Regions from separate parts of the Streptomyces sp. MGP-BFMKR1 genome, predicted to be linked through region 2. Evidence: riboswitches for the same ligand, from Rfam matches in the RefSeq annotation. Region 2 holds a riboswitch; the other holds the start of a gene.
What was found. Region 2 has a riboswitch for thiamine pyrophosphate ahead of AC3CHW_RS07900 (thiamine ABC transporter substrate-binding protein). Riboswitches for the same ligand answer to the same signal wherever they lie in the genome.
Positions count from the first base shown of each region.

Region 1: it holds a riboswitch for thiamine pyrophosphate, as region 2 does, so the genes downstream of both, thiO (glycine oxidase ThiO) here and AC3CHW_RS07900 (thiamine ABC transporter substrate-binding protein) in region 2, are expected to answer to the same signal.

Region 1 covers NZ_CM173408.1:6,770,303-6,785,174, reverse strand. The annotation lists gene metF (methylenetetrahydrofolate reductase [NAD(P)H]) at 1-5, opposite strand, end outside; gene thiE (thiamine phosphate synthase) at 128-814, opposite strand; gene AC3CHW_RS27180 (helix-turn-helix domain-containing protein) at 1,003-1,368, opposite strand; gene AC3CHW_RS27175 (NAD(P)/FAD-dependent oxidoreductase) at 1,687-2,919, opposite strand; TPP riboswitch at 3,147-3,258, shown strand; partial or broken gene thiO (glycine oxidase ThiO) at 3,532-4,725, shown strand; gene thiS (sulfur carrier protein ThiS) at 4,924-5,148, shown strand; gene AC3CHW_RS27160 (thiazole synthase) at 5,159-6,049, shown strand; gene pknB (Stk1 family PASTA domain-containing Ser/Thr kinase) at 6,260-8,269, shown strand; gene AC3CHW_RS27150 (deoxyribonuclease IV) at 8,407-9,282, shown strand; gene AC3CHW_RS27145 (sulfite oxidase-like oxidoreductase) at 9,319-9,942, opposite strand; gene bfr (bacterioferritin) at 10,100-10,579, shown strand; gene AC3CHW_RS27135 ((2Fe-2S)-binding protein) at 10,636-10,908, opposite strand; gene AC3CHW_RS27130 (class II 3-deoxy-7-phosphoheptulonate synthase) at 11,070-12,413, opposite strand; gene AC3CHW_RS27125 (chorismate-binding protein) at 12,830-14,872, shown strand, end outside.
Region 2 covers NZ_CM173408.1:2,140,129-2,155,000, reverse strand. The annotation lists gene rpsB (30S ribosomal protein S2) at 1-117, shown strand, start outside; gene tsf (translation elongation factor Ts) at 272-1,108, shown strand; gene pyrH (UMP kinase) at 1,299-2,063, shown strand; gene frr (ribosome recycling factor) at 2,234-2,791, shown strand; gene AC3CHW_RS07910 (phosphatidate cytidylyltransferase) at 2,791-3,954, shown strand; gene rlmN (dual-specificity RNA methyltransferase RlmN) at 4,640-5,746, shown strand; TPP riboswitch at 5,986-6,094, shown strand; gene AC3CHW_RS07900 (thiamine ABC transporter substrate-binding protein) at 6,091-7,167, shown strand; gene AC3CHW_RS07895 (ABC transporter permease) at 7,389-9,029, shown strand; gene AC3CHW_RS07890 (ABC transporter ATP-binding protein) at 9,315-10,343, shown strand; gene AC3CHW_RS07885 (hypothetical protein) at 10,654-11,754, opposite strand; gene AC3CHW_RS07880 (ABC transporter ATP-binding protein) at 12,063-12,791, opposite strand; gene AC3CHW_RS07875 (aspartate aminotransferase family protein) at 13,521-14,872, opposite strand, start outside.

The DNA.
Region 1 (14,872 bases), 4.6 Mb from region 2:
GCCATACCAGCAGGTTATCGAGCCGCGCCCGAGGCCCCCAACCATCCGCTGCGTTATGCCCGAATAGCGCGGATCGCTCCAGGGTTTTCGGACACCGGCCCGGTCGCGGGCGGGCCGCTCCGGGCGGCTACGCCGCGCGCTCCCGCACCCGCTTGGCCAGGTGGGCGGTGGCCTCGGCCGGGTCCGTGGCCTCGGTGATGGCGCGCACCACCACGACCCGGCGGGCCCCGGCGTCCAGGACCTCGTCCAGGTTGCCGGCGTCGATGCCGCCGATGGCGAACCACGGACGGTCGGAGTCGAGCGACGCCGCGTACCGCACGAGGTCGAGCCCGGGGGCGTGCCGGCCCGGCTTGGTCGGGGTCGGCCAGCAGGGGCCGGTGCAGTAGTAGTCCACGCCGGGCTCGACGGAGGCGGCACGGGCCTCGGCCTCCGCGTGGGTCGACCGCCCGATCAGCACCTCGTCGCCGAGGATGGCGCGGGCGGCGGGCACCGGCAGGTCGCCCTGGCCCAGGTGCAGCACGTGGGCTCCCGGCTGGTGGGCGCCACGGGTGGCGAAGGCGACGTCCGCGCGGTCGTTGACGGCCAGCAGCGCGCCGTGCCTGCGGCACGCCTCGGCGAAGACGGCGAGGTGGTCGAGTTCCTCGGCCGCCTCCATGCCCTTGTCGCGCAACTGCACGATGTCCACGCCGGCGGCGAGCACCGCGTCCAGGAACTCCGGCAGGTCTCCCTGGCGCTTGCGGGCGTCGGTGCACAGGTACAGCCGGGCGTCGGCGAGTTGCTCGCGCGCGGCGGCTGCGGTGACTGCGGCGGCCATGGGATGGCCTCCCCCCAGATCAGCGGCGTACGGGCCGGGCGCGGGGTCGCCGGCCCGGCCCGTACGCCGGACGGTTACGTGCTGTGGGCACTACGAAACGGATCGCGAAGCGGGTCGCGCGGGATCGCGCGTGCCCGGGCGCCGTGGGCCGGTGGCCCGCGACGGCGCCCCGGCACCGCGTGTCCGCCCTACACCGCGAGCGCCTGCGCCCGGCGCTTCACCTCCGTGCCGCGGTTCTCGCGGAGCGCCTGCGCTGGGGTGCCGGGGAGTGTCGGGTCCGCAGTGAACAGCCACTCCAGCATCTCTTCGTCGGTGAAGCCGTCGTCCCGCAGCAGCGTCAGGGTGCCTACCAGGCCCTTGACGATGCGGCCGTCGCCGATGAACTCGGCTGGCACGTGGAGCGCCCGGTTCTCGCCACGGCGCACCGCGATCAACTGGCCCTCCTTGACCAACTGCCGCACCCGGGTTACCTCGACGTCGAGCAGTTCGGCGATGTCGGGGAGGGTGAGCCAGGCAGGGACGAGAGCATCGGTCTTTGCGTCAATCTCGGTCACGGGACAAGCCTGCCATCTGGGACTGACACTCGGTAGCCGAAAGCGGCCGGCTTTCTCCCCCTCACGCCCCTCCCACCCGCTCTGACCAGCGGGTTTACGCTGAGAAGCGATCCGTGACGGCCACCGGACGACACCGCCGTCGGACCCCCCTCCGACCGGGTCGCGGCCGGCGCGGGTGCCCGTCCGCCGCGCCGCGTACGCGCCAGGCGACCACCCCGCCCGGCCCGTGCGGCAGCCGCCCGCGGGGCGCGGCGGGCCCCGCGCGGCGCGCCCGGAAGCCCCGGCCGTCGTCGCCGCCGCCCCGCCGTGGCCCGCGCGTCAGCGGACGGCGGACTTGAGCGGCACCGACGGGTCGGCCGCGCGGGCCTCGTCCAGATGGGCGCCCTGCTCGATCAGCTTGCGGCCCTGCGTCAGGTCACGCGGGCGGCCCACCGCCAACAGGGCGATCAGGGCACCGTCGCGCAACCAGCACACGCTCCAGGCGGCACTCGTCGGGTCGCCGCGCCAGACCATCGCGTCCGCGGCCGTGTGGTGCCCGGCGTACTGCACGAACCGGCCGAACTGCTCGGACCAGAAGTACGGCACCGGGTCGTAGACCGGCCCCGTGAAGTGCGCGGCGTCGCCGCCGACGATGTGGGCCGCGACCGTGCGCGGGCCCTGGAGCGCGTTGTCCCAGTGGTGCACGAGCAGCCGCTGGCCGTAGCGGGCCGAGGGGAAGGAGACGCAGTCGCCGACCGCGTACACGTCAGGGGCCGAGGTGCGCAGCGCGCCGTCGGCCCGCACGGAGCCGTCGGGCCCGAGGGCGATGCCCGAGTCCGCCAGCCAGCCCGTCGCGGGCCTGGCCCCGATGCCGACCACCACGGCGGCGGCCGGCAGCCGGGTGCCGTCGGCGAGCGAGACGGCCCCCGGCTCCACCGCCGCGACCCGCGCCCCGGTGCGCAGCACGGCCCCGCTGTCCGCGTACCAGCCGACCATGTGCGCCGCCACCTCGGCCGGCAGCGCGCCCGCCAGCGGGCGGTCCGCGGCCTCGACGACCGTGACCGCGCAGCCCGCCTCGCGGGCTGCGGTCGCGAACTCGGCGCCGATCCAGCCGGCCCCGACGACCACGATGTCGTGCTGGCCGGCGAGCACCGGTTGCAGCCGCTCCGCGTCGTCCAGGGTGCGCAGCAGGTGCACCCCGGGCACGCCCTCGCTGCCGGGCAGCGCGATCGGCTCGGCGCCGGTGGCGATCACGAGGTGCGCGTACGGCACCGGGCCCGCGTCGGTGTGCACGAGGCGCTCGGCCGGTCGCACGCCGGACACCCGGCGCCCGAGGTGCAGGTCGATGCCGAGCGCGGCGAAGTCCACGTCGAAGGCCGACCCCTCGGCCTTGCCGAGCAGCACCGCCTTGGACAGCGGCGGCCGGTCGTAGGGCTGGTGGGGCTCGGCCCCGAGCAGCGTGATGGTGCCGGGCCAACCCTGTTCACGCAGGGCGACCGCGGTCTGTACCCCGGCCATGCCGGCCCCGACGATCACGACCCTGCGGTCGTCGCCGCTCGGGCCACCGGTCACGGCGCGGCCCAGGCCGCCGTTGCGTGTCTCCTCGGTGTCCTCGCTCACGCGATCACTGTAGGACGACGCGTGTCGCGGGCCGCAGCGCCGTGCGGGGAGATCTCCGACACAAGGTCACCCGCCGTGACACCGCGCGCCCGCGTCCCGGGCCCGGGTCGGTGGCCTGACCACGGATGCCGGCCCCGCTCCGTTTCGGGGCCGCGGGGGGCGTACTAGGGTGGCGGGTGCACACCACTCGCGGGAGCCCGGACGCACCGGGCTGAGAGGGGGGCTGGCGGCCCCCGACCGTACGAACCTGATCCGGGTCATTCCGGCGAAGGGAGGGGCTGGACGCCCATGCACGCGTCTGCCGAAGACGGGGCCACCGCGACCGCGCCCCCGCACCACGACGACCCACACCGTCCCCCGCTCGGGGCGCGCCCCGACGCCGCGCGCCCCGACGACCCGGCCGTGGCCACGCGGCGGCCCACACCGGACGGCGCGGCGGCCACGACCGGCGCCACGCCCCGCGCGGACGGCCCGCCGCCCACCACCGCCGCGCCCGCGCCCGGCAGCGTCGCCGAGCACCGGCCCGACGGGGCCGGGGCCGCGGCCTCCGACGTCCGGTGTGACGTGCTGGTCATCGGCGGCGGCATCATCGGCCTGGTCACCGCGTGGCGCGCCGCCCAGCGCGGGCTGCGCACCGTGCTGGCCGACCCGGCGCCCGGTGGCGGGGCCGCCCAGGTCGCGGCGGGCATGCTGGCCGCCGTCACCGAGACGCACTTCGGCGAGGAGACGCTGCTCGGCCTGAACCTGGCGTCGGCGCGCCGCTACCCCGACTTCGCCGCCGAGCTGACGGAGGCGAGCGGCCAGCCCACCGGCTACCGCGCCTGCGGCACCCTCGCCGTCGCGCTCGACAGCGACGACCGCGCCCAGCTCCGCGACCTGCACGCCCTCCAGCAGCGCTGCGGGCTCGACGCGCGGTGGCTGACCGGGCGCGAGTGCCGGCGCCTGGAGCCGCTGCTCGCGCCCGGCGTGCGCGGTGGCGTATGGGTCGAGGGCGACCACCAGATCGACCCCCGGCTGCTCGCCGCCGCCCTGCTGACCGCCTGCCGGCGCGCCGGGGTCACCTTCCGGCACTCCTGGGCGCGGCGGCTGACGCTGGCCGGCGCCGGGGACACCCGGGAGGCCGCGGAGCACGCCGACGGCCGGCGCGCGACCGGTGCCGTGCTGGCCGACGGCGCCCGGGTCGCCGCGGGTCAGGTGGTCCTCGCGGGCGGCAGCCTCAGCGGCCGGCTCGCCGGGTTGCCCGCCGACGTGGTGCCGCCGGTGCGGCCGGTCAAGGGGCAGTTGCTGCGGCTGCGGGTGCCGGCCCCGCTGGCCGCCGCGGGCCCGTTCCTGTCCCGCACCGTACGGGCCGTGGTGCGCGGCGGGCAGATCTACCTGGTGCCCCGGGCGAACGGCGAGCTGATCGTCGGGGCGACCACCGAGGAACTCGGCTGGGACACCACCGTCACCGCGGGCGGCCTGTACGAGCTGCTGCGGGACGCCCACGAGGTGCTGCCGGGCGTCACGGAGCTGGAGCTCGTCGAGACGCTGGCCGGGCTGCGCCCCGGCTCGCCCGACAACGCGCCGCTGCTCGGCCCGAGCCGACTGCCCGGCCTGGTCCTGGCCACCGGCCACCACCGCAACGGCGTGCTGCTCACCCCGGTGACCGGCGACGTCCTGGCCGACGTGCTGACCACCGGCGAACTGCCCCCACACGCCCGCCCGTTCACGCCCCTGCGCTTCTCACCAGCACCAGCACCCGCACCCGCATCAGCACCGGCGCCAGCGACCGCGCCGGCACGCGCGACGGCCAACGGCGCCCGCACGCCGCCGCCGTACGACACGTCACGGCCGTACGACACGTCACCGCCGTACGACACGTCACCGGTCGCGCCCGCCGGGCCCGCGCCGGTCCCGGCGTCCGACCGGCCCGCCCCGGCCACTCGGCCGACCGACGCACCCCAGGAGCCGTAAGCCATGACCGTCTCCCCTCCCGTCACCCTCACCGTCTCCGTCAACGGCGAGCCCCGGCAGGTGCCGGACGGCACCACGCTCGACCAGCTCGTCGCCACGCTCACCACCGCGCCGGGCGGCGTCGCCGCCGCCGTCAACGAGGCGGTCGTCCCGCGCGGGCAGTGGCCCGCCACCGCGCTGTCCGCCGAGGACCGCGTCGAGGTGCTCACCGCCGTACAGGGAGGCTGATCCGTCCCTCATGTCCCACCCCGCACTCGACCACCACCACTCCCCCGGCACCCCGTCCGACCCGCCCGTGGGCGCGGACGGGGCGCCCGCGCCCGGCTTCCTGCCCAGCGCGGACCCGCTGACCATCGGTGACCGGGAGTTCGCCTCCCGGCTGATCATGGGCACCGGCGGCGCGCCCAGCCTGGAGATCCTGGAGCGCGCGCTCATCGCCTCCGGCACCCAGCTCACGACCGTCGCCATGCGCCGTCTCAACCCGCGCGTGCAGGGCTCGGTCCTGTCCGTACTCGACCGGCTCGGCATCCAGGTGCTGCCGAACACCGCGGGCTGCTTCACCGCGGGCGAGGCCGTGCTCACCGCCCGGCTGGCGCGCGAGGCGCTGGGCACGGACTGGGTCAAGCTGGAGGTGGTGGCCGACGAGCGCACGCTGTTGCCGGACCCCATCGAGCTGCTTGACGCGGCCGAGACGCTGGTGGACGACGGGTTCACGGTGCTGCCGTACACCAACGACGACCCGGTGCTCGCGCAGAAGCTGGAGGACGTCGGCTGCGCGGCGATCATGCCACTCGGCTCCCCCATCGGCTCCGGGCTCGGCATCCGCAACCCGCACAACTTCCAGCTCATCGCCGAGCGGGCGCGGGTGCCGGTCATCCTCGACGCCGGTGCCGGCACCGCGTCCGACGTCGCGCTCGCGATGGAGCTGGGCTGCGCCGCGGTCATGCTCGCCTCGGCCGTGACGCGCGCGCAGGAGCCCGAGCTGATGGCCGAGGCGATGCGGTACGCGGTCTCGGCGGGCCGTCTCGCCAGCCGCGCGGGCCGCATCCCGCGCCGGCACTTCGCGCTGGCCTCCTCGCCCGAGGAGGGCAGGGCGCACCTCGACCCGGAGCGGCCCGCGTTCGAATAGCCACACCCAAGGGGCGCCGGCGGCGGCCCGGGGCCGGCCGGTCGCGCGGGGGGCCGGCCGGCGGCCCGGGCAGGCGGGGCGGCCGGCCGCAGGACCGGGTGGGCGGTTCGCACGGGAGTGCCACCCTCCGGTCACCGTTCGGCTTCAGTCGCGGCCGGCGCCACCGCTGGTGAGTCCGGGTGTCGGGCACGGCTCGTAGACTCCTCTGTCGTGGATACGACCCTGCAGGACCCGCTCGTCGGGCAGGTACTCGACGGCCGCTACCGGATCGAGGCGCGGATCGCCATCGGCGGTATGGCGACGGTCTACCGGGCCGTCGACACCCGACTCGACCGCGTGCTCGCGCTCAAGGTGATGCACCCGACGCTGGCCACCGACGACGCGTTCGTCGAACGGTTCATCCGCGAGGCCAAGTCCGTGGCCCGGCTCGACCACCCCAACGTGGTGGGCGTGTTCGACCAGGGCACGGACGGCACGTACGTCTACCTCGCGATGGAGTACGTGGCCGGCTGCACGCTGCGCGACGTGCTGCGCGAGCGCGGGGCGCTGCAGCCGCGCATCGCCCTGGACGTGGCGGAGCCGGTGCTCGCCGCGCTGGGCGCGGCCCACCTGGCCGGCCTCGTGCACCGCGACATGAAGCCGGAGAACGTGCTGATCGGCGACGACGGCCGGGTCAAGGTCGCCGACTTCGGGCTGGTGCGGACGGTGGACGCGGCGACCAACACCTCCACCGGCGCCGTCCTCGGCACCGTCTCCTACCTGGCGCCCGAGCAGATCGAGCACGGCACGGCCGACACCAGGGCGGACGTGTACGCCTGCGGCGTGGTCCTGTACGAGATGCTCACCGGCGCGAAGCCGCACACCGGCACCACCCCGGCCCAGGTGCTCTACCAGCAGTTGCACGAGGACGTCCCGGCGCCCTCGCGCAGCGTGCCGGGGCTCGCGCCCGCGCTGGACGACCTGGTGGCCGAGGCGACCGCCCGCGACCCCGAGCAACGCCCGGCCGGCGCCGTGGAACTCCTCGGCCGGCTGCGCACCGCCCGCTCGGGCCTGACCGACGCGCAGCTCGACGTGGCCCCGCCGCGGGCCAAGGCCGGCACGCTCGGCGCCCCGGTGCCGCGCTCCGGCAGCGGCCCCGACGACCGTACGAGCGTGATCCCACGGGTCGCCGCGGCGCGCGCCTCGGCCACCCGGCGGCAGCCGGCGCCGAGCCCCGCGGCCGGTGGCGCGGCGGCGGAGGACGAGCTGAACCGCACCAGCGTGCTGCGCCCGCGGCTGCTGGCCGAGCGCCCCGTCAACGACGACCCGCCACCGCAGCCCGTCCGCCGGCGCCCCGGCGGGCTGCGCATGCCGCGCCGTCCGGTGCTCACCGCGGTGACGGCGCTGCTGCTGGTCTTCGGCGTCGGGCTCGGCATCTGGTACATCAACTCCGGCCAGTTCACGCACGTGCCCGCCGTGCTGAGCATGAAGCAGGCCGAGGCCGAGAAGAAGGTCCGGGACGCGGGGCTCGACGTCAAGATCAAGCACGGCTTCAGCGACGTCGTGGAGAAGGGCCGGGTGATCTCCACCCACCCCGAGAGCAACGCCCGCATCCGCAACACCGGAACGGTCACGCTCACGGTCTCACGCGGCACGGAGATGGCCGAGGTGCCGAACGTGGCGGGCATGTCGCTGCGGGACGCCAAGAAGAAGATCGAGGATGCCGGGCTCAGTCTCGGCAAGGTGACCAAGCGGTTCAGCGAGGAGACCCCGCGGGGCGACGTGCTGGGCTCCGAGCCGGCGGCCGGTACGGAGCGGCGCCCGGACTCGGCCGTGGCGGTCACCGTGAGCAAGGGCGCCCCCATCGACCTGCCGGACGTCGTCGGCGACGCGCTCGACGACGCCGAGAGCGAGCTGCGGGACGCCGGCCTCGACGTGAGGATCGCCGAGCCGGTCTTCTCGGACGAGGACAAGGACACCGTCGCGCTGCAGAACCCGCCCGAGGGGTCGCGCGTGGCCGAGGGCGACACGATCACCCTGACGCCGTCCAAGGGCAAGGAGATGATCGAGGTACCGCACGTCGAGGGCAACCACCTGGACGACGCCAAGCGGAAGCTGGAGGACGCGGGCTTCAAGGTCGGCGTCAACCGCTTCTTCTTCGGCGACACGGTCTTCGACCAGTCGGTCGACGGCGGCGACGAGGCGCCGAAGGGCAGCAAGATCACCCTGCGGGTGCGCTGACCCGACGCCGCCGCGCCCGCCCTCGGGCGTGCTGGCCCCCGTCGCGCCGGGGGGCCAGCCCGCCCGGGGCGGCGGGGGTGGCCGACGCCACCCGGGCCGGCGCTCCGGACGGGGTGGCCGGCTGGCACCCTTGGTGCGTGAGCACGTCTGCCATCCGCACCCGCAACCCCATCGGCGGCCACGTACCCGTGGCCGGAGGGCTCGCCTCCGTCGGTCTGTCCTACGCCCGCGACCTCGGCGCCGAGAGTCTCCAGGTCTTCGTCGCCAACCCGCGCGGCTGGGCCACGCCGGCCGGCAACCCGCGCCAGGACGAGGAGTTCCGCGCGGCCTGCGCGGCGGAGTCGCTGCCGGCGTACGTGCACGCGCCGTACCTCATCAACTTCGGCTCGCACACCGAGGCGACGGCCGAGAAGTCCGTGGAGTCGCTACGGCACTCGCTGCGCCGGGGCCGGGCCATCGGCGCGCTCGGGGTGGTTGTGCACACCGGTTCGGCCACCGGCGGCCGGCCCCGCGCGACCGCGCTCGCGCAGGTCAGGGAGCGGCTGCTGCCCCTGCTCGACGAGCTGACGCACGACGACGACCCCTGGCTGCTCCTTGAGCCGACCGCGGGGCAGGGCGCGTCGCTGTGCGCGCTCGCCGAGGACCTGGGCCCCTACTTCGACGTGCTCGACCGGCATCCGCGGCTCGGCGTGTGTCTGGACACCTGCCACGCGTTCGCCGCCGGGCACGACATGGCCGCCGCCGGGGGCACCAAGGCGCTCCTCGACGAACTGGTCGCGGTGGTGGGCGAGGGGCGACTGAGACTGATCCACGCCAACGACTCCAAGGACGTCGTCGGCGCCCACAAGGACCGGCACGCCAACATCGGCGCCGGCCACATCGGGGCGGACGCCTTCGGCGAGCTGTTCACGCACCCGGCCACGGCCGGCGTGCCGCTGGTGATCGAGACCCCTGGCGGCAAGGAGGGGCACGCCGCGGACGTGGCCCGGCTCAAGGAGTTGCGCGCGGCCTGACGGCGCCCGCCGGGGCGGGCCGTCGCGGGGCACCGACTAGAGCTCGGGACCGTCGCCCGGCTCCTCCTGGTAGGAGTAGCGCTGCTCGCGCCAGGGGTCGCCGAGGTTGTGATATCCCCGCTCTTCCCAGAAGCCGCGACGGTCGGCGGTCATGTACTCCACGCCGCGCACCCATTTCGGGCCTTTCCACGCGTAGAGCTGGGGAACGATGAGGCGGACCGGAAATCCGTGCTCCGCCGTCAGCGGTTCGCCGCCCTTGTGCGTGGCGAAAATCGTCCGCTCGGCCGCGAAATCCGCGAGTCGCAGATTCGAGCTGAACCCGTATTCCGCCCACACCATCACATGGGTGACGTCTTCGGCCGGCGGGGCGAGTTCGAGGAACAATCGGGCAGGCACGCCGCCCCACTCCGCGCCCAACATGCTGAACTTCGTCACGCAGTGCAGATCGGCCACGACCGTGGAGTAGGGAAGGGCCGCGAATTCCTCGTGCGTCCAGCAGTGCTTGTCCCCGTCGGCCGTCGCGCCGAATACCCGGAACTCCCAGCGGTCGGGTCGGAACCTGGGCACCGGGCCGTAGTGGGTGACCGGCCAGCCCCGTTGTAGCCGTTGCCCCGGAGGTAGCTGTCCCTGCTCCCCTTCGCGGCTTTCCGGCTGACCCATGCCTCCATGGTGTCAGACCTTCGGGGGTGGTCGTGACCAGCGGCTCTGCTATTCGGGCAACTCATACTAAGCATGCACTTACTGGACGGTGTCGCCGGCGCGGTGCGAGGATGCGCGCGAACTCACGTTCCCGCTTGGATTGGAAGGAGTCTCTGCGATGCAGGGCGACCCCGAGGTCATCGAATTCCTCAACGAGCAGCTCACCGGTGAGCTCACCGCGATCAACCAGTACTTCCTGCACGCGAAAATGCAGGAGAACTTCGGTTGGACCAAGCTCGCGAAGTACACCCGGCACGAGTCGTTCGACGAGATGAAGCACGCCGAGGTGCTGACCGACCGGATTCTGTTCCTGGAGGGCCTACCCAACTACCAGCGGCTGTTCCACGTCCGGGTGGGGCAGACGGTGACCGAGATGTTCCAGGCGGACCGGCAGGTCGAGGTGGAGGCGATCGATCGCCTGCGGCGCGGTATCGAGGTCATGCGGGCCAAGGGCGACATCACGTCGGCGAACATCTTCGAGAGCATCCTCGAAGACGAGGAACACCACATCGACTACCTGGACACCCAGCTCGAGCTGATCGAGAAACTGGGCGAGCCGCTGTACCTCGCGCAACTCATCGAGCAGCCCGACAGCTGATCCCGTATTCGCCGGAGCGGTACCCGTACGCGCGGAAGACCACGCGGGGCGTGGCGTCAGGCGGCCTCGGCGGTGGACAGCGACGCGGGAGCGGCCGGCTGTTCGGCGGCCAGCGCGGCGGTGGCACCGTCCGGACCGAGTCGGTCGAGGACCGCGCGCCGGGGGCAGCCCGCCCCCCGCCCCAGGAGCGCCTGGATGCGGCGTACGCACGAGCCGCAGTCGGTGCCCGCCTTGCTGGCGGAGGCTATCTGGCGAGGGGTGCACGCGCCGCTTTCCGCATGCTCCCGTACCTGCTGCTCGGTGATGCCGAAGCATGAGCAGACGTACACGCGGTCACCCCCGTACGGGATTGATAGGGAAACCTCATCACCATTGATCGCTGAGGTTACCCTTACCTTACCCGGCACCCCACGGGGATAACAGTCGGGGTCACAGCAGTGGGGCGCGGATCACAGATCCGCGCCCCACACGCCGTTTCAGGCCCCGTCCGTCACTGGTGCCGGTACATCTCCGCGACCAGGAACGCCAGGTCAAGCGACTGGCTGCGGTTGAGTCGCGGGTCGCACGCCGTCTCGTAGCGCTGGTGCAGGTCGTCCACGAAGATCTCGTCGCCGCCGCCCACGCACTCGGTGACGTCGTCGCCGGTCAGCTCGACGTGGATGCCGCCCGGGTGGGTGCCCAGGCCCTTGTGGACCTCGAAGAAGCCCTTGACCTCGTCCAGGACGTCGTCGAAGCGCCGCGTCTTGTGGCCGGAGGCCGCCTCGAAGGTGTTGCCGTGCATCGGGTCGCAGACCCAGGCGACCTGCGCGCCGGAGGCGGTGACCTTCTCGACCAGCGTGGGCAGCTTGTCGCGGACCTTGTCCGCGCCCATTCGGGTGATGAAGGTGAGCCGCCCCGGCTCGCGGTTCGGGTCGAGCCGCTCGATCAGGGTGAGGGCGTCCTCGGCCGTGGTGGTGGGGCCGAGCTTCACCCCGATCGGGTTGCGGATCTTGGAGGCGAACTCGATGTGGGCGCCGTCGAGCTGCCGCGTGCGCTCGCCGATCCACACCATGTGCCCGGAGACGTCGTACAGGTCGCCGGTGCGCGAGTCGACGCGGGTCAGCGCCGACTCGTAGTCGAGCACCAGGGCCTCGTGCGAGGCGAAGAACTCGACGGTCTTGAACTCCTCCGGGTCCACGCCGCAGGCGTTCATGAAGTTCAGCGCGCGGTCGATCTCGCGCGCCAGCGCCTCGTAACGCTGCCCGGACGGGGACGACTTCACGAAGTCCTGGTTCCAGGCGTGCACCTGGCGCAGGTCGGCGTACCCGCCGGTGGTGAAGGCGCGCACCAGGTTCAGCGTGGCGGCCGACGCGTGGTACATCCGCTTGAGCCGCTGCGGGTCCGGGATGCGGGCGGCCTCGGTGAACTCGAAGCCGTTGACGGAGTCGCCCCGGTAGGTCGGCAGCGTGACGCCGTCGCGGGTCTCGGTCGGCTTGGAGCGCGGCTTGCTGTACTGGCCGGCGATCCGCCCGACCTTGACCACCGGCACCGAGCCGGCGTACGTGAGGACGGCGCCCATCTGCAACAGCGTCTTGAGCTTGTTGCGGATCTGGTCGGCGCCGACGGCGTCGAACGCCTCCGCGCAGTCGCCGCCCTGGAGCAGGAACGCCTCGCCGCGGGCCACCGCGCCCAGCCGGGCACGCAACTGGTCGCACTCGCCGGCGAAGACGAGGGGCGGATAGGACTCGAGCTCCGCGATCACATCGCGCAGAGCCTCGTGGTCCGGCCAGTCAGGCTGCTGCGCCGCGGGCAGGGAGCGCCAGGTGTGTCCACCGGCGTGGGTTTCAGCGTTCACGGTCACGTTGTCAACATTAAGGGGTCTCTCCGGGCGTCCATGCCGCCGCCCACTGGTTGAGACGGTTTCCGACCGGTTCCTGGCTCGATGCCGACACCTTGTTGACCTGCGATGGAGGGCTTCACGACCGGTTGTGGCCCGTCCGCTTCGCGTGCCCCGGGGCGCCGCTGCCCGCACCGCCCAACCCGTGGACGCGGTACGGCCGCGGCCCGTCCCGCTTCGGGTAGGGTGCCGCCCATGCACACGCAGCTCAACCGTTTCTGGTGGTGGACCGCTCACTCGGCGGCCCACTAGCGCGCGTTGTCCTCAACACCACGCGAAGGCCGCCCCGAGGGGCGGCCTTCGCTGCGTGTGCGGGCCGTCCCTCCCCCCGTAGGTCCACCTGACCCGTGGACCCCTCCGGACGGAAGGACCCCATGTCAGAGCAGTCAGACCAGCCAGAGCAGCCAGACCAGTCACAGCAGTCAAGACCGTCACAGAAGTCACAGCCGTCACAGCGAGCCGGGCGGTCACCGCGGGCGGAGTCGACGCCAGCGCCCGGCGGGCCCGAGCGCGCCCAGCCCGACGCCGCCGCGCTCGTCCGCCGCCTCCTCGCCGCCGACTGCCCGCCGTACGCGCTGCTGCGCCGCCGGGCGCCGGGGCACGACGTGGACACCGTCGAGGTCCTGATCGGGCCGGTCACCGAGGTTGACCGGCTCGCCGACATCCCGCTGCCCGAGCCGGGCGCGGACCCCGCGCGGGCGGGGCGGCCGGCGTGGGACGCGCTGGCGCTGGTGCCCTTCCGGCAGATCCGCGAGCGCGGCTTCCAGGCGCACGACGACGGGACCCCGCTGGCGGTGCTGCGGCCCGACGAGGCGTACGCGCTGCCGCTGCCCGCGCTGCTCGCGGCGTTGCCCGCGCACCAGGTGCGGGTGACGGGTGGCGCCTTCGACGTCGACGACGAGGGGTACGCGCGGATCGTGCGGCGCGTCATCGACGAGGAGATCGGCACCGGCGAGGGCGCCAACTTCGTGATCCGGCGCACGTTCGAGGGCGAGATCCCCGGCTTCGCCGCCCGCGACGCGCTCGCGCTCTTCCGCCGCCTGCTGGCCGGCGAGCGCGGCGCGTACTGGACGTACGTGGTGCACACCGGCGAGCGGACGCTGGTGGGCGCCAGCCCCGAGGTGCACGTGCGGATGTCGGGCGAGACCGTCGTGATGAACCCCATCAGCGGCACCTACCGCTACCCCGAGCAGGGCCCGAGCGTCGAGGGCCTGCTCGCGTTCCTGGGCGACCGCAAGGAGGTGGAGGAGTTGTCGATGGTCGTGGACGAGGAGCTGAAGATGATGTGCGCCGTCGGCGACCGGGGCGGCGTGGTGGTCGGCCCGCGGCTGCGGGAGATGGCGCACCTGGCGCACACCGAGTACGAGCTGCGCGGGCGCAGCACGCTGGACGTGCGGGAGGTGCTGCGGCAGACGATGTTCGCGGCGACCGTCACCGGCTCGCCCGTACAGAACGCCTGCCGGGTGATCGCCCGGCACGAGCCGCGCGGCACGGACGGCCGGGGGCGCGGCTACTACGCGGGGGCCCTCGCGTTGATCGGCCGGGACGCCGGCGGGGCCCGCACCCTGGACTCGCCGATCCTCATCCGCACCGCCGACATCGACCGGCGCGGGCGGCTGCGGGTGCCGGTCGGGGCCACCCTGGTGCGCCACTCCGACCCGGCCGGCGAGGTCGCCGAGACGCACGCCAAGGCCGCCGGGGTGCTGACGGCGCTCGGGGTGCGGGCGGCGCCGGCCCGGGTGGCCGGCGCGAGCGCCGGCCGGCTCGCGGACGACCCGCGGGTGCGGGCCGCGCTCGACGCCAGGCGCGCGGACCTGGCGCCGTTCTGGCTGCGGATGAACGCGCCGGGGCAGGGCGCGGGGAGCACGGGGCACGCGCTGGTCATCGACGCCGAGGACACGTTCACCTCGATGCTGGCGCACCTGCTGGCCACCTCGGGGCTGCGGGTCGAGGTGCGCGGGTTCGCCGAGCCGGGGCTGCGGGAGGCCGCGCTCGCGCACCCGGGGCCGGTCGTGCTCGGTCCGGGCCCGGGCGATCCGTCGGACGCGGCCGACCCGAGGATGCGGCTGCTGCGCGGCCTGGCGGCGGACCTGCTGCGCGAGCACCGGCACGGGCTGCTCGGGGTGTGCCTGGGGCACGAGTTGATCGCCGCGGAGCTGGGCCTGGAGATCGTCCGCAAGCGGGTGCCGGCCCAGGGGGCCCAGGAGCGGATCGACTTCTTCGGCCGGCCGGAGACGGTCGGCTTCTACAACACCTTCACGGCCCGCTGCGACGCGGAGGCGGAGGCGGCACTCGCGCCGCGCCGGGTCGAGTTGAGTCGGGACGGGGTGAGCGGCGAGGTGCACGCGCTGCGCGGGCCCGGGTTCGGCGGGCTCCAGTTCCACCCGGAGTCGGTGCTGACGCTGGGCGGCGCGGCG
Region 2 (14,872 bases):
AAGGCCGAAGAGGCCGAGAAGCCTGCCGAGGCCGCTGCCGCCGAGGTTGCCGCCCCCGAGGCCGCTGCCGCTGAGGCCGCCCCCGAGGCTCCGGCTGCGGACGCCGAGCAGGCCTGACGAACGCCGTGACGGATCGGTCCCACTCCGCTCCGTCGCAGCGTCACGGTTGGTGACGGCGGGGCGTTGCGCGACGCGACGCCCCGCCGTCCACCCGTAAGATCACAGATCTTTCGAGACCTTTCGAGACCTTTCGAGAAGAGATTCACAGACCATGGCGAACTTCACCGCCGCTGACGTCAAGAAGCTCCGCGAGCTCACCGGCGCCGGCATGATGGACTGCAAGAAGGCGTTGGACGAGGCCGAGGGCAGCGTCGACAAGGCCGTCGAGATCCTGCGCGTCAAGGGCCAGAAGGGCGTGGCCAAGCGCGAGAGCCGCAACGCCACCAACGGCGCCGTCGTCTCGCTGATCGCCGACGACAAGAGCTCCGGCGTCCTGGTCGAGCTCAAGTGCGAGACGGACTTCGTCGCCAAGGGTGACAAGTTCGTCGCCGTGGCCGACACGATCGCCGCGCACGTCGCCAAGACCGCTCCGGCCGACATCGCCGCGCTGCTCGCCTCCGAGATCGAGGCCGGCAAGACCGTGCAGGCGTACGTGGACGAGGCCAACGCCACGCTCGGCGAGAAGATCGTCCTCGACCGGTTCGCCCAGTTCTCCGGGGGCTACGTCGCGGCGTACATGCACCGCACCAGCCCGGACCTGCCGCCCCAGGTGGGCGTGCTCGTCGAGCTGGACCAGGAGAACGCCGAGGTCGCCAAGGACGTCGCGCAGCACATCGCCGCGTTCTCGCCGAAGTTCCTCACCCGCGAGGAGATCTCGGCCGAGACCGTCGAGAACGAGCGTCGCGTCGCCGAGGCGACCGCGCGCGAGGAGGGCAAGCCCGAGGCCGCCCTGCCGAAGATCGTCGAGGGCCGCGTCACCGGCTTCTTCAAGGAGAACGTGCTGCTCGACCAGCCGTTCGCCAAGGACAACAAGAAGTCCGTCAAGAAGATCCTGGACGAGGCCGGCGTCTCGCTCAAGCGCTTCGCCCGCTTCCGCGTCGGCGTCTGAGTCGTTCCCGGAATTCAGCCCGGCTCAGGACTGAAGCAGGGCAGCGAATGACCAGCGGCCCCGATAGGGTCGTACGCAGCCAGCCGTCCACCGGTTGGCCGCAGATGTGACGAGGAGGCCATTGCCGTAGAGGTCGATCAAGGACCATCCCGGCAGTGGCCTCCTTCGTATGTGCACGAGGAGATCTCCCATGAATCTGGACGACCAGGCCGACCCGAAAACTGACGGTGCCAAGCGCCGCCGGTTCCTGCTGAAGCTGTCCGGCGAGGCATTCGCCGGTGGCGGCGGACTCGGCGTCGATCCAGACGTCGTGCACAAGATCGCCCGCGAGGTGGCCGCCGTCGTCCGTGACGGTGCCGAGATCGCCATCGTCATCGGCGGCGGCAACTTCTTCCGCGGAGCCGAACTACAGCAGCGCGGCATGGACCGCGCCCGCTCGGACTACATGGGCATGCTCGGAACCGTCATGAACTGCCTCGCTCTCCAGGACTTCCTGGAGAAGGAGGGCATCGACTCCCGAGTCCAGACCGCCATCACCATGGGGCAGGTGGCGGAGCCGTACATCCCGCTCCGTGCGGTGCGACACCTGGAGAAGGGGCGCGTCGTGATCTTCGGCGCCGGCATGGGCATGCCGTACTTCTCCACCGACACCACCGCGGCCCAGCGCGCCCTGGAGATCGACGCCGAGGCGCTGTTGATGGGCAAGAACGGCGTGGACGGGGTCTACGACTCGGACCCCAAGCGCAACCCGGACGCGGTCAAGTTCGACGCGCTGGGCTACGCCGAGGTCATCACCCAGGACCTCAAGGTCGCCGATGCCACGGCGATCACGCTGTGCCGCGACAACAGCCTGCCGATCCTCGTCTTCGAGCTGCTCGCCGAGGGCAACATCGCGCGCGCGGTGAAGGGTGAGAAGATCGGCACGCTCGTCAGCGGCCAGGGTGACCGGAACTGACGGTCCGTACCGCCTTCGCAGGGTCGCCCGTGATGCCATACGGGCGGCAACTCCCGGCCGTCGGAAGTGCTCGGCGCGGGGATGGACAACGGCCTGCCGGTCGGACACCGTGCAGGAGAAGACGCACGCAGGGGCGAGGCTCTGCTTACTGATAACACCAGGAGCAAGTGGTGATCGAAGAGATCCTCCTCGAGGCCGAGGAGAAGATGGAGAAGGCCGTCGTGGTCGCCAAGGAGGACTTCGCCGCGATCCGCACCGGCCGTGCGCACCCGGCGATGTTCAACAAGATCGTGGCGGACTACTACGGGGCGCTGACGCCGATCAACCAGTTGGCGTCGTTCTCGGTGCCGGAGCCGCGGATGGCGGTTGTCACGCCGTTCGACAAGAGCGCGCTGCGCAACATCGAGCAGGCCATCCGCGACTCGGACCTGGGCGTCAACCCGAGCAACGACGGAAGCATCATCCGGGTGGTGTTCCCCCAGCTCACGGAGGACCGCCGCAAGGAGTACATCAAGGTCGCCAAGACCAAGGCCGAGGACGCCAAGATCTCCATCCGCAGCGTTCGCCGCAAGGCCAAGGAGACCATCGACAAGCTCGTCAAGGACGGCGAGACGGGTGAGGACGAGGGGCGCCGCGCGGAGAAGGAGCTCGACGACACCACCGCGAAGTACGTCGCGCAGGTGGACGAGCTGCTCAAGCACAAGGAAGCCGAGCTGCTCGAGGTCTGATGAACGACTCATCCTGGGGGGCTCCGCCCCGTACCGGCTACCGGGGCTCGACCGACCAGGGATCGGCTCCCTCGCTTCGTGGGGCAATGCCTTCGACATCGGCGGGTCCCCTGCGCGCGGCGGAGCATGCGGCGCAGACTCGGCCCATGCCCATCGTGCCCGACAGAGGCGGAGACCAGGACGACCAGGGGGCCGCTCGGTTGAGTGGCCCCCTGTTCCGCGACGAGCAGGAACCGCCAGCCCCGTCGCCCCAGCCCGGCTCGGAGCCCGCTCACGAGTCCGCACGGGGCGACGCGGGCACGACGCCCAGGGAGCACCCGGCCGTGCCATCCGCGCCGCAGAAGAAGCGGGCAGGGCGTGACCTGCGCGCCGCGATAGGGGTCGGCCTCGGGCTGGGCGCCATCATCGTCGTCTCGCTCTTCGTGCAGAAGGTCCTCTTCGTCGGCGTCATAACGGTCGCCGTCGTCGTCGGCCTGTGGGAGCTGACCTCGCGGCTCGCCGAGCGCAAGGAGATCCGCGCACCGCTCGTACCGCTGGCGGTGGGCGGCGCGGCCATGGTCGTGTCCGGGTACCTGCGTGGCGCACAGGGTGCCTGGATCGCCATGGCGCTCACGGCGCTCGCGGTGCTCCTGTGGCGGATGACGGAGCCGCCGGACAACTACCTCCGGGACGTCACGGCGGGCGTCTTCGCGGCGTTCTACGTGCCGTTCCTCGCGACGTTCGTCGCCCTCATGCTCGCCGCGGACGACGACGGGCCGCAGCGGGTTCTCACGTTCCTGATCCTGACCGTGGTCAGCGACACCGGGGCGTACGCCGTGGGCTGGAAGTTCGGCAGGCACAAGCTCGCCCCGCGCATCAGCCCCGGCAAGACGCGTGAGGGACTGCTGGGCGCCGTGGCCTTCGCCATGGTGGCAGGCGCGCTGTGCATGCACTTCCTGATCGAGGACGGTGCCTGGTGGCAGGGGCTCATCCTCGGCCTCGCCGTTGCCGTCAGCGCCACCCTGGGTGACCTGGGCGAGTCCATGATCAAGCGGGACCTCGGGATCAAGGACATGGGAACGCTGCTGCCGGGACACGGCGGGATCATGGACCGTCTCGACTCGCTGCTTCCGACGGCGCCCGTGGCCTGGCTGCTGCTGGTGATGTTCGTCGGCGCGGGCTGAGAAGCCCACGGCCGACAACGAGCCGCCCGCCCACGAGCACCGTGGGCGCGGCGGCTCGTGGTGTGTGAGGGGGCGCGCAGGCGACGTCCGGCGCTTTCTCGGGGGCGGGGTACGGGGCGCTGGGCCGCGGTTTCTCCGATGGAGCGGGGGGAGGTGGCTGCGTGCGCGATGCGTGGTGCGCGGGTGTGGTGTGGCGGGTTGCTGGGGTGTGCGTGGGGCTGCCTGGTGGGGGGATGGTGCGTGGCGCGGAGCCGGGGCACGGGGCGTGGGGCATGGAGCGACGGCATCGGCGGGGCGCTGGGGCGGCGCGGTTCGAGCGGTGGGCGGAGCACGGGGCACGGAGCACGGTGCGCGGTGCACGGAGCGCGTCACCTGGCGCGAGGTCGCTGGTGCGGCCGAGGGGTACGGACGCAGTGGCGGAACGACACGGTGGACGGAGCGTGCGGCCGGTCGGGGCACCGATGCGTCTCTGTCGTGTGGGCGCGGTTGCCGGCGGAGCGTCGTCGCTTGCGCAGTGGTCTGCCGTGGATGAGCTGACGGGGCGGCGCGCGGAGCGCCGCCAGGCGTCGATGGCTGCGGCGCCGGATGTCGCGAAAGCCGCCTTGAGCTGCGGTTTCGCTTGCCCCGGGGGCGCCGTGCGCGGACGGTGAGGTCTTGCCCGTATGTCTGCGACACTAGATGAACCATGCCTGCACCCGGAGAACTCACTTTCGTCGCGCCGCGCGGAGCCAAGAAGCCGCCGCGGCACCTTGCCGACCTCACCCCTGCCGAGCGCCGTGAGGCCGTGGCAGCGATCGGTGAGAAGCCCTTCCGTGCTGGACAGATCTCCCGGCACTACTTCGCTCGGTACACGCACGACCCGGCGAACTGGACGGACATCCCCGCGACCGCACGCGAGAAGCTGGCCGCGGAACTACTGCCTGACCTGATGAACGTCGTCAGGCACATCAGTTGTGACGGCGACACCACACGCAAGACGCTGTGGCGCCTGCACGACGGGACCCTGGTCGAGTCGGTGCTGATGCGCTACCCGGACCGGGTCACGATGTGTATCTCGTCGCAGGCCGGCTGCGGCATGAACTGCCCCTTCTGCGCCACGGGCCAGGCGGGGTTGGACCGCAACCTCTCCACCGCGGAGATCGTGCACCAGATCGTCGACGGCATGCGTGCTCTGCGTGACGGCGAGGTGCCGGGTGGCCCCGCGCGGTTGTCGAACATCGTTTTCATGGGCATGGGCGAGCCGCTCGCCAACTACAAGCGGGTTGTCGGCGCCATCCGACGGCTGACCGACCCGGAGCCGGACGGACTGGGTATTTCCCAGCGCGGCATCACCGTCTCCACGGTGGGCCTAGTGCCAGCGATGCTGCGGTTCGCCGACGAGGGCTTGAAGTGCCGCCTGGCCGTGTCGCTGCACGCGCCGGACGACGAGCTGCGCGACACCCTGGTGCCGGTCAACACCCGCTGGAAGGTCCGCGAGGTCCTGGACGCCGCGTGGGAGTACGCGGAGAAGTCCGGTCGCCGGGTGTCCATCGAGTACGCCCTCATCAAGGACATCAACGACCAGGCCTGGCGGGCCGATCTGCTGGGCAAGCTGCTGCGCGGACGCCGGGTGCACGTCAACCTCATTCCGCTCAACCCCACGCCCGGATCGAAGTGGACCGCGTCGCGCCCCGAGGACGAGCGCGCGTTCGTCGCGGGGCTTGAGGCGCATGGTGTGCCCGTGACCGTTCGGGATACTCGGGGCCAAGAGATCGACGGTGCGTGCGGGCAGTTGGCGGCCTCCGAGCGCTAACGGGGTGCGGGGAGCGCGTCGCGTCGAGCCCGCTTCCGTACGTGCCGGTGTTCCGCGGTGCGTCATGGTTGGCGTGCCCCGTGCCCCGTGCCCCGTGCCCCGCTGGGCCGTGAGCCGACGTTCCGCGCCGTGGCCGTGGCCCGTGAGGTGGGACGGTGCGCGTGGCGCGGGGCCGGCGCGATCTTGGGCGGGCGAGGCGCTGATACTGTGCCGCGATACCGTTGAGTCGAACAAACGCACATTTCCGACAGGGGAGCGCTACGCGCTGAGAGTGCGGCACCGCAGGGGCCGCAGACCCTCGGACCTGATCCGGGTCATACCGGCGTAGGGAGTCAGACGCACTGATGAACAGCTACCTTCGGCGTGCCGTGGGCACGGCCCTGCTCGGCACACTGGGTGCCACGACACTCGCAGCGTGCGGCGAGTCCGACAACGGAGCGGACTCCAAGACGGTCACGGTCGTCTCGCACGACTCCTTCGTGGTCTCGAAGTCGGTGCTTGACGAGTTCACCAAGCAGACCGGCTACAAGGTCAAGGTCGCGCGCGGTGCGGACGCCGGAGCGGCGGTGAACCAGGCCATCCTGTCGAAGGGGAACCCGCAGGGCGACGTCTTCTTCGGTATCGACAACACGCTGCTCTCCCGCGCGCTCGACGAGGGCGTCTTCGCCCCGTACCGCGCCAAGGACCTGGACCAGGTGCCGGCGGAGCTGCAACTGGATGCCGCGAAGCACCGCGTCACCCCGGTGGACACCGGCGATATCTGCGTCAACTACGACCGGAAGTACTTCGCGGACAAGAAGCTCGCGCCGCCGCAGACCTTCGACGACCTGGTCAAGCCGCAGTACAAGAACCTCCTGGTCACCGAGAACGCTGCCACCTCGTCGCCCGGGTTGGGCTTCCTGCTTGGAACGGTCGGCGCGTACGGGGACGACGGCTGGCAGGACTACTGGAAGAAGCTGAAGGACAACGGGGTCGAGGTCGTGGACGGCTGGGAACAGGCGTACAACGACCGGTTCTCGGGCTCCGGCGGCGGTTCGGGCAAGGGCGACAAGCCCCTCGTCGTCTCGTACGCCTCCAGTCCGTCGGCCGAGGTGGTCGGCGTCAAGCCGCAGCCCAAGGAGGGCCCGACGGGTGTGGCCACCGGCACCTGCTTCCGGCAGATCGAGTTCGCCGGGTTGCTCGACGGCGCGAAGAACAGCAAGGGCGGCAAGGCCCTGCTGGACTTCATGTTGAGCAAGACCTTCCAGGAGGACGTACCGGTCAAGATGTACGTCAACCCGGTGCGGCGGGATGCGAAGCTGCCGGAGATCTTCACCAAGTACGGCGAGCGGATCACCAAGCCGGCCACCGTCGCACCGGAGAAGATCACCGAGAACCGCGAGCAGTGGATCAAGTCGTGGACTTCGCTCGTCGTGAAGTGAGCGACCATTCGCGCCCCGACGCGGCGCACGGGGCGGAATCGCCGAGTGCCGGGCCCGACGGGGCGCAGGCACGGGGCACGGGGCACGGAGCCAGCGCCCCGGCGGCCCAGAGTGCGCAGCGCCTCGTACGGCACGGGGCGGGCGGAGACGGAGCACGGGGCACGGGGCGCGGCCGGCGGGCGCCGAGGGGTTGGCGTGTCGTGGGACTGCGCCTGGGCCTGATGGCCGTGCCGCTCGGGTTCTTCGCGCTGTTCTTCGGCTACCCGGTCGCCGCGATCACCGCCCGCGGGCTCCACGCCGACGGTGGCTGGCAGTTCGCTCGCATCGGTGAGGTGCTCGGCGATCCCGACGTGCTGAACGTGCTGTGGTTCACCGTGTGGCAGGCAGCCGCCTCAACGGGGCTGACCCTGGCCCTCGCGTTGCCCGGCGCCTACGTGTTCGCGCGCCTCGACTTCCCGGGCAAGCAGGTGCTGCGGGCCGTCGTGACGGTGCCCTTCGTGCTGCCCACCGTGGTCGCGGGATCGGCCTTCCTCGCGCTGCTGGGACGAGGTGGCCTTCTCGACGAACTGTGGGGCGTTCGACTGGACACCACGGTCTGGGCAATTCTGCTCGCCCATGTCTTCTTCAACTACGCCGTGGTGGTCCGCACCGTCGGCGGGCTGTGGGCGCAGCTCGACCCGCGGCAGGAGGAGGCGGCACGTGTTCTGGGAGCCGGTCGGTTCGCCGCCTGGCGCCGGGTGACGCTACCCGCTCTCGGTCCCGCCGTGGCCGGCGCGGCGCTCATGGTCTTCCTCTTCACCTTCACGTCCTTCGGCGCTGTCCAGATTCTCGGCGGGCCGCGCTACGCAACGTTGGAAGTGGAGATCTATCGACAAACGGCACAGCTTCTGGACCTGCCGACCGCCGCCGTGCTCACGCTCACCCAGTTCGCCGCGGTCGCCTCGCTGCTGGCCGTACACGCGTGGACGGTGCGGCGACGGGAGAGCGCGCTGCGGCTGGTGGACGCCTCGCACACGGCCCACCGACCGCGAGGAGCCGGACAGTGGGCACTCCTGGCTGGTGTGCTCACCGTGATCGCGCTGCTGATCCTGCTGCCGCTGGCGGTGCTGGTGGAGCGGTCATTCTCCGGCCCCGACGGCTACGGGTTCGCCTTCTACGAGGTGCTGGCCTCGGCGGAGGAGAGCGGCGGGACCTTCATCGTGGCCCCGTTGGACGCCTTGTGGAACTCGCTTCAGTACGCGGCGGTCGCGACCGTCATCGCCCTCGTCGTCGGCGGGCTGGCCGCCGCCGCGCTCACCGTGAGGGGGCCGCGCGGTGAGGGGCCCACGCGTACGGGGCGGCTGGTACGGGGTTTCGACGCGTTGCTGATGCTGCCCCTCGGCACCTCGGCCGTCACGGTGGGGTTCGGGTTCCTGATCACCTTGGATGAGCCGCCGCTGGACTTGCGGGCCTCGTGGTTCCTGGTGCCCCTGGCGCAGGCCCTGGTCGGGGTGCCGTTCGTCGTCCGCACGATGCTGCCGGTGCTCCGTGCGGTGGATGACCGGCTGCGCGAGGCAGCGACCGTACTGGGGGCGTCACCGCTCCGTGCGTGGCGGGAGGTCGACCTTCCCCTGGTCCGGCGGGCCTTGATGATCGCAGCGGGTTTCGCGTTCGCCGTGTCGCTTGGCGAGTTCGGGGCGACCGTATTCATCGCCCGACCCGACAACCCCACCCTGCCGGTGGCCGTCGCCCGTTTCCTGGGGCGTGCAGGAGAGCTCAACTACGGGCAAGCCATGGCCTTGAGCACCATCTTGATGGTGGTCTGCGCGGCTGCGCTGTTGGCGCTTGAGCGGCTCCGTACCAACCGTTCGGGAGAGTTCTAGATGACGTTGCCGAGCAAGAGGCAGGCCGAGAACAGCGGGGGAGGACAGCCTGACAGGCCGGCACCGGGCGATGCCGCGCCTGGCGGCACGGAGCGGGCCGGCGCGGCGGAGCGGCCGTCCCGCACGGGGCGGTGGCGCGGGGACGGGGCGCGGAGCGACGGAGCACGGGGCGCCGGGGCGTCAGGCGACGGGGCACGGGGCACGGGGCACGGAGCACGGGGCACCGTCGAGGGCGCGCGCGGTGCCCAGGGTGCGCGGGGGCAACAGGGCGAGCCCGGTGAGAGCTTGCTGCGGTTGGATGGCGTCACGGTGCGCTTCCGCGATCGCGTCGCGCTGGACGCGGTGAGCCTCGACGTCACCGAGCGGCAGACCGTCTGCGTGCTGGGGCCCAGTGGTAGCGGCAAATCCACCCTGTTGCGGGTGGTAGCCGGCCTCCAGGCTGCGGATGCCGGGCAGGTCTGGCTGGCAGGCCGAGACCAGGCCGGGGTGCCTGCGCACCGTAGGGGCGTCGGCCTCATGTTCCAGGACCACCAGTTGTTCCCTCAACGCGACGTGGCGGGCAACGTGGCCTTCGGCCTGCGGATGAGGAGGGCCGGGCGCGGAGAGGCTGACCGTACCGTGGCCGAACTCCTCGATCTGGTGGGCCTTCCGGGCGCGCAGCGACGGGCCATCGCCGCACTGTCCGGGGGTGAACAGCAGCGCGTGGCGCTGGCACGTGCGCTCGCCCCCCGTCCGAAGCTGTTGATGCTGGACGAGCCGCTGGGCCAGCTCGACCGGAGCCTGCGCGAACGACTCGTGGTCGAACTGCGTCAGATGTTCCGCCAACTAGGTATGACGGTGCTGGCGGTCACCCACGACCAGGGCGAGGCGTTCGCCCTCGCCGACCGGGTGGTGGTCATGCGGGACGGGCGGATCGCTCAGGTAGGCACGCCGCTGGAGGTCTGGCAGCGTCCCGCTTCTGAGTTCGTGGCGCGCTTCCTCGGCTTCGACAACGTTGTTGACGCCACCGTGCAGGGTGCGTCCGCCATCACGCCCTGGGGCGAGGTACCCGTACCAGTCGGCACCTCGACTGGTCCGTGCCAACTGTTGGTTCGCCCCACGGGTGTGCGGCTGACCAGCGCGGACGACGGCCTCCCCTGCGTGGTGCGGGCGCGTACGTTCCGGGGCGGCCTGGGCGTCTCCCTGCTTCTGCAACCCGAGCGGGGCCCGACGCTGGAGGCAGCGTGTTCGCTGCGGGAGGCGCCAGCAGAGGGGGACCAGGTGCGTGTCGCGTTCTTGGCCGAGGACGTGGTGATGCTTGGTGGTACGGAGTAGAGCGCGGGGCGATTCCGGGCTGGCCTTCGCCATCGAGGTGACGACACTTCCCTGCGTGGTGCGTGGTGCACGGAGGGCCGGGCGGGCGTTGAGCGGTGCGTTGCGGGGCGCACGCGGCGGCCTGGTTGCTGAGTCACCGGGAGGGAGCGGCGATCCTGCCTGGGGGCACGGGGCACGGGGCACGGGGCACGGGGCACGGGGCACGGGGCACGGGGCACGGGGCGGAGTCGCAGCGAGCCGTGACAGGGTGTGGGCGCCGGGTCGGGGCGCGGAGCGTGGTGCGCTTTCGATGTGGTGGGGGCGTCGGGTTTCACGTGGCCAGCGGCATTGCCGCAAGCTCGGCAACCAGCCAACTGAGGACGCCGAGGACCGTGACGACTGCTGTGACGCGAAGCGTCGCAGCGTTGCGCAGCACGGAGCGGGGGGCGCCGATGCGGATCAGGGCGTCGGTGGAGGCGATGCGTGCGTTCTTGCTCTCCAGTACGGCCATCAGCGCCGTCGCGGTGGCGCACCCCATCACCAGGGCAGCGCCGAGCCCCGTGAGCGGGCCGAACGGGCGGTCGTGGGTCAGATCGGGCACCGCGTCGTAGAGGCGTACAGCGACGTAGGTACTGCTGGCGACCGCGCAGAGCGCGCCCAACGGACGACCGAGCCGGTTCGACTCTTCCTGCAACCCGCGCCCGGCCAGCAGTCGCATGGCGCCCGGCCGTCCCAGGGCGAGCAGCCTGCCGCAGAGACGGACGAGCCCGGGGCCCACCAGCACGAGCCCCGCGGTGGCCAGCACCCACGTCGCGAGGACCGCGATGGCGCCGCCGCTGAGATGACCGGGTGTGGGCAGCAGGTCCCGCGTGTCGGTCGCGTCGCGGCTGACGTAAGCCTCAAGTGCCAGCCCCACGGAGATCAGTGCGATCCCCCACGGCAGTCCCGATGCCTCGCTGGGACTCGGGGGCGGCGCGATGTGCACTACGTGAGGGGCACGCTGACTGGTCGCCTGCACCAGTTCGGGCGAGAGCGGGGGAGCGGTCGACGGAGCGCCGGTGTCGGCTCCGTGATGCGCGGGGACGCCTCGGTCGGACTGGCCGAGAGGCGCGGCCATCGAGGCCAACGGCGACGTGGCGGTGCGAGTTGTGTGTGACGTTTCGTTCGTGGCGAGCGCAGCAGCGACCGGCTGCGATGCGAGCGCCGGCCGCGCGCTCCGGGGCGTCCACGCACGGCGCGCGTCCGTCGTACGAGGCGTGCGCAGGCTGAACGCGCTGGCCGCTGCGGCGGCGAGGGGCGCTACCGACAGGAGGGTGAGCACGGCACCGACGGGGAGCCGGTGACCCACGGCGAACGCGTCGATGATGGGGTCGTCGAGGGGCGAGCCGACGATGCTGCCACGGAGGGAGAGGAAGGCGACCAGCGCGAGCACACTACCGGCGAAACAGATCAGGGCCGTGGACGCCGCCGTCAGGAGGGCGTGCTTGTACGGTCCGTAGCCAGCGCCGGCCAAGCCCGGAGCGGGGTGGAGGATCGCGTCAACGCGCCCTACGGCGCTGGCCAGTTGGACGGTCGTGGCAAGCGGGGCGACGCACCACAGCAGTCGGGCAAGGGCGTCAGACCTGTCGTCGGGGTGCCCCAGGGCGTACCCGAGGGAGCACAGCAGCAGAAATCCGGCTCCTGCCGATGCGATAGCCACCAGCGACCGCCGGACGTGTGTCAGCGGCCCCGCGCCGAGGACTAGACGGAGACTGAGCACGCCGCACTGCCCTCCGCGTGATGGGCGGGGACGGAGCCGCTCCGGCGGCCGTCGATGAGTGAGACGGAGCGGTCGACCAGGGCGTCGGCCTCGGTGCCGTGGCCGGTGAGCACTACGGTGATGCCGTGCGAACGGGCTGCCGTGGTGATGGTGCGGAGCACCTGTTCCCGGTCGGGGCCGTGCAGCGGAGCCGTGGGTTCGTCGGCGAAGAGGATGTCGGGCGCCGCGGCGAGCGCCCTGGCGACGGCCACGCGCTGTCGCTGGGCCTGCAGAAGCGTGGCAGGTCGACTCCGGGCACAGTCACCGATGTCGAGTCGGTCCAGCCATTCGTGCGCCGCGTGCTTGGCGCTCTTACGGCGCGTGCCACGGAGCAGCAGGGGGAGCGCGGCGTTCTCCCAGGCGTTGAGCTCGGGTACGAGGCACGGTTCGGGGCCGATCCATCCGAAGCGTTCGCAACGCAGTCGCTCGCGCGCGAGCGTTGACATGGTGTGGATGGGCGAGCTGTTGAACCACACCTCACCGCTGTCGGGCAGGAGCTGGCCGGACAGACAGCGAAGCAAGGTGGTCTTGCCGGAGCCGCGAGGCCCGGACACAGCGAGTATCTCACCCTCCTGGACGCCCAGGGACACGCCCGTCAGCGCGGGCGAGCCGCCGTACGCGTAGGTGAGGGCACGCGCCCACAGCACATCGTTGTCGGGCGGAGCCACCATGGCAGTACCTCGGTTGCTGACGATTGTCCGCGTTCCCCTGACTGGGTGAACGAAGACAAAGGCGATCGGTCACTGGAACGGTAGGGACTCGCGCGGGGAACGGCGCCCAGGCGCGGCGCTGAAAGCGCGCTATTCCTCCGATCAGCCGTCAAATCAGCCGTACGCCCGAGCGCCCGCACCCGGGCGAGGGGGAACGAACGCGCGCACGCGGCTCACTGGCCAGTGGTGGCCCTCAGCCGAGGCTGCGAGTGGACGGGCGCGTGCTGGGGCGTGGTGGAGTGGATCGGCAGCCTCGGCGGGGGCGGACGGGGCGGGCATGGCCGAGCCGGCGGGCTGGCCGGCCGGCGCTCGTTACCGAGATGGTGTTGCCGAGCGGTTGCACGTCCCGTCGCGGCGACGATCATGCCGCCGGAGCACGGAGCACGGAGCACGGAGCACGGAGCACGGAGCACGGAGCACGGAGCACGGAGCACGGAGCACGGAGCACGGAGCACGGAGCACGGAGCACGGAGCACGGAGCACGGAGCACGGGGTGGCTTGCCGCACCGTGGCACTCTGGGGCGCGCTGCCACGCCCGTCAGCCGTCGTGGGCCAGTGACGGCGGGCGCACGCACCTGCGTCCCGTCGGCCCGGTCCAGCCAGGCCCGATCACGCCCGCTCGCCCACCGCCCCGTGCCTCGCGCCGCCCGCTCGGTCCCGCCCCGGGCCGTCCGTCGTACGCCGCAGCGGTCAGATCTTCTGCCACGCCTCCGTCAGTACGCTCCGCACGATCTGCTCGATCTCGTCGAACGTGGCCTGGTCGGCGATGAGGGGCGGCGAGAGCTGGATGACGGGGTCGCCCCGGTCGTCGGCGCGGCAGTAGAGGCCGTTCTCGTACAGCTTCTTGGAGACGAAGCCGTACAGGAGTAGCTCGCACTCCTCGTCGGTGAACGACTCCTTGGTCGCCTTGTCCTTGACGAGTTCGATGCCGTAGAAGAAGCCGTTTCCGCGCACGTCGCCGACGATCGGGAGGTCGTTGAGGCGGGAGAGGGTGGTGTGGAAGGCGCTCTCGTTGTCGAGTACGTGCTGGTTGAGGCCCTCGCGCTCGAAGATGTCGAGGTTGGCGAGGGCGACGGCGGCCGAGACGGGGTGACCGCCGAAGGTGTAACCGTGCAGGAAGGTGTTGTCGGCCTTGTAGAAGGGTTCGGCGATCCGGTCGGAGACGATCGCGGCGCCTATGGGCGAGTAGCCGGAGGTCATGCCCTTGGCGCAGGTGATGATGTCCGGCACGTAACCGAACTTGTCGCACCCGAACATCGTGCCGAGGCGACCGAAGGCGCAGATGACCTCGTCGGAGACGAGTAGCACGCCGTACTGGTCGCAGATCTCCCGAACCCGCTGGAAGTAGCCGGGCGGCGGTGGGAAGCAGCCGCCGGCGTTCTGCACGGGCTCCAGGAAGACGGCGGCGACCGTCTCCGGGCCCTCGAAGAGGATCTCCTGCTCGATCTGGTCGGCGGCCCAGCGGCCGAACGCCTGCGGGTCGTCACCGTGCAGCGGCGCGCGGTAGATGTTGGTGTTGGGCACCTTGTGCGCGCCGGGTACCAGGGGCTCGTACGGGGCCTTGAGGGCGGGCAGTCCCGTGATGGACAGGGCGCCCTGGGGCGTGCCGTGGTAGGCGACGGCGCGGGAGATGACCTTGTACTTGGTGTGGTTACCGGTCAGCTTGTGATACTGCTTCGCCAGCTTCCACGCCGTCTCGACCGCCTCGCCGCCGCCGGTGGTGAAGAAGACCTTGTTGAGGTCGCCGGGGGCGTAGTGCGCGAGCCGCTCGGCGAGTTCGATCGCCTTCGGGTGGGCGTAACTCCACACGGGGAAGAACGCGAGCTCCTGCGCCTGCTTGCGCGCGGCCTCGGCGAGTTCCGCCCTGCCGTGTCCTGCCTGCACCACGAAGAGTCCGGCCAGGCCGTCGAGGTAGCGCTTGCCCTGGTCGTCGTAGATGTAGGCGCCTTCGCCGCGCACGATGGTGGGCACGGGGGCGTTCTCGTACGACGCCATGCGGGTGAAGTGCATCCACAAGTGGTCGTAAGCGGTCTTGGAGTGAC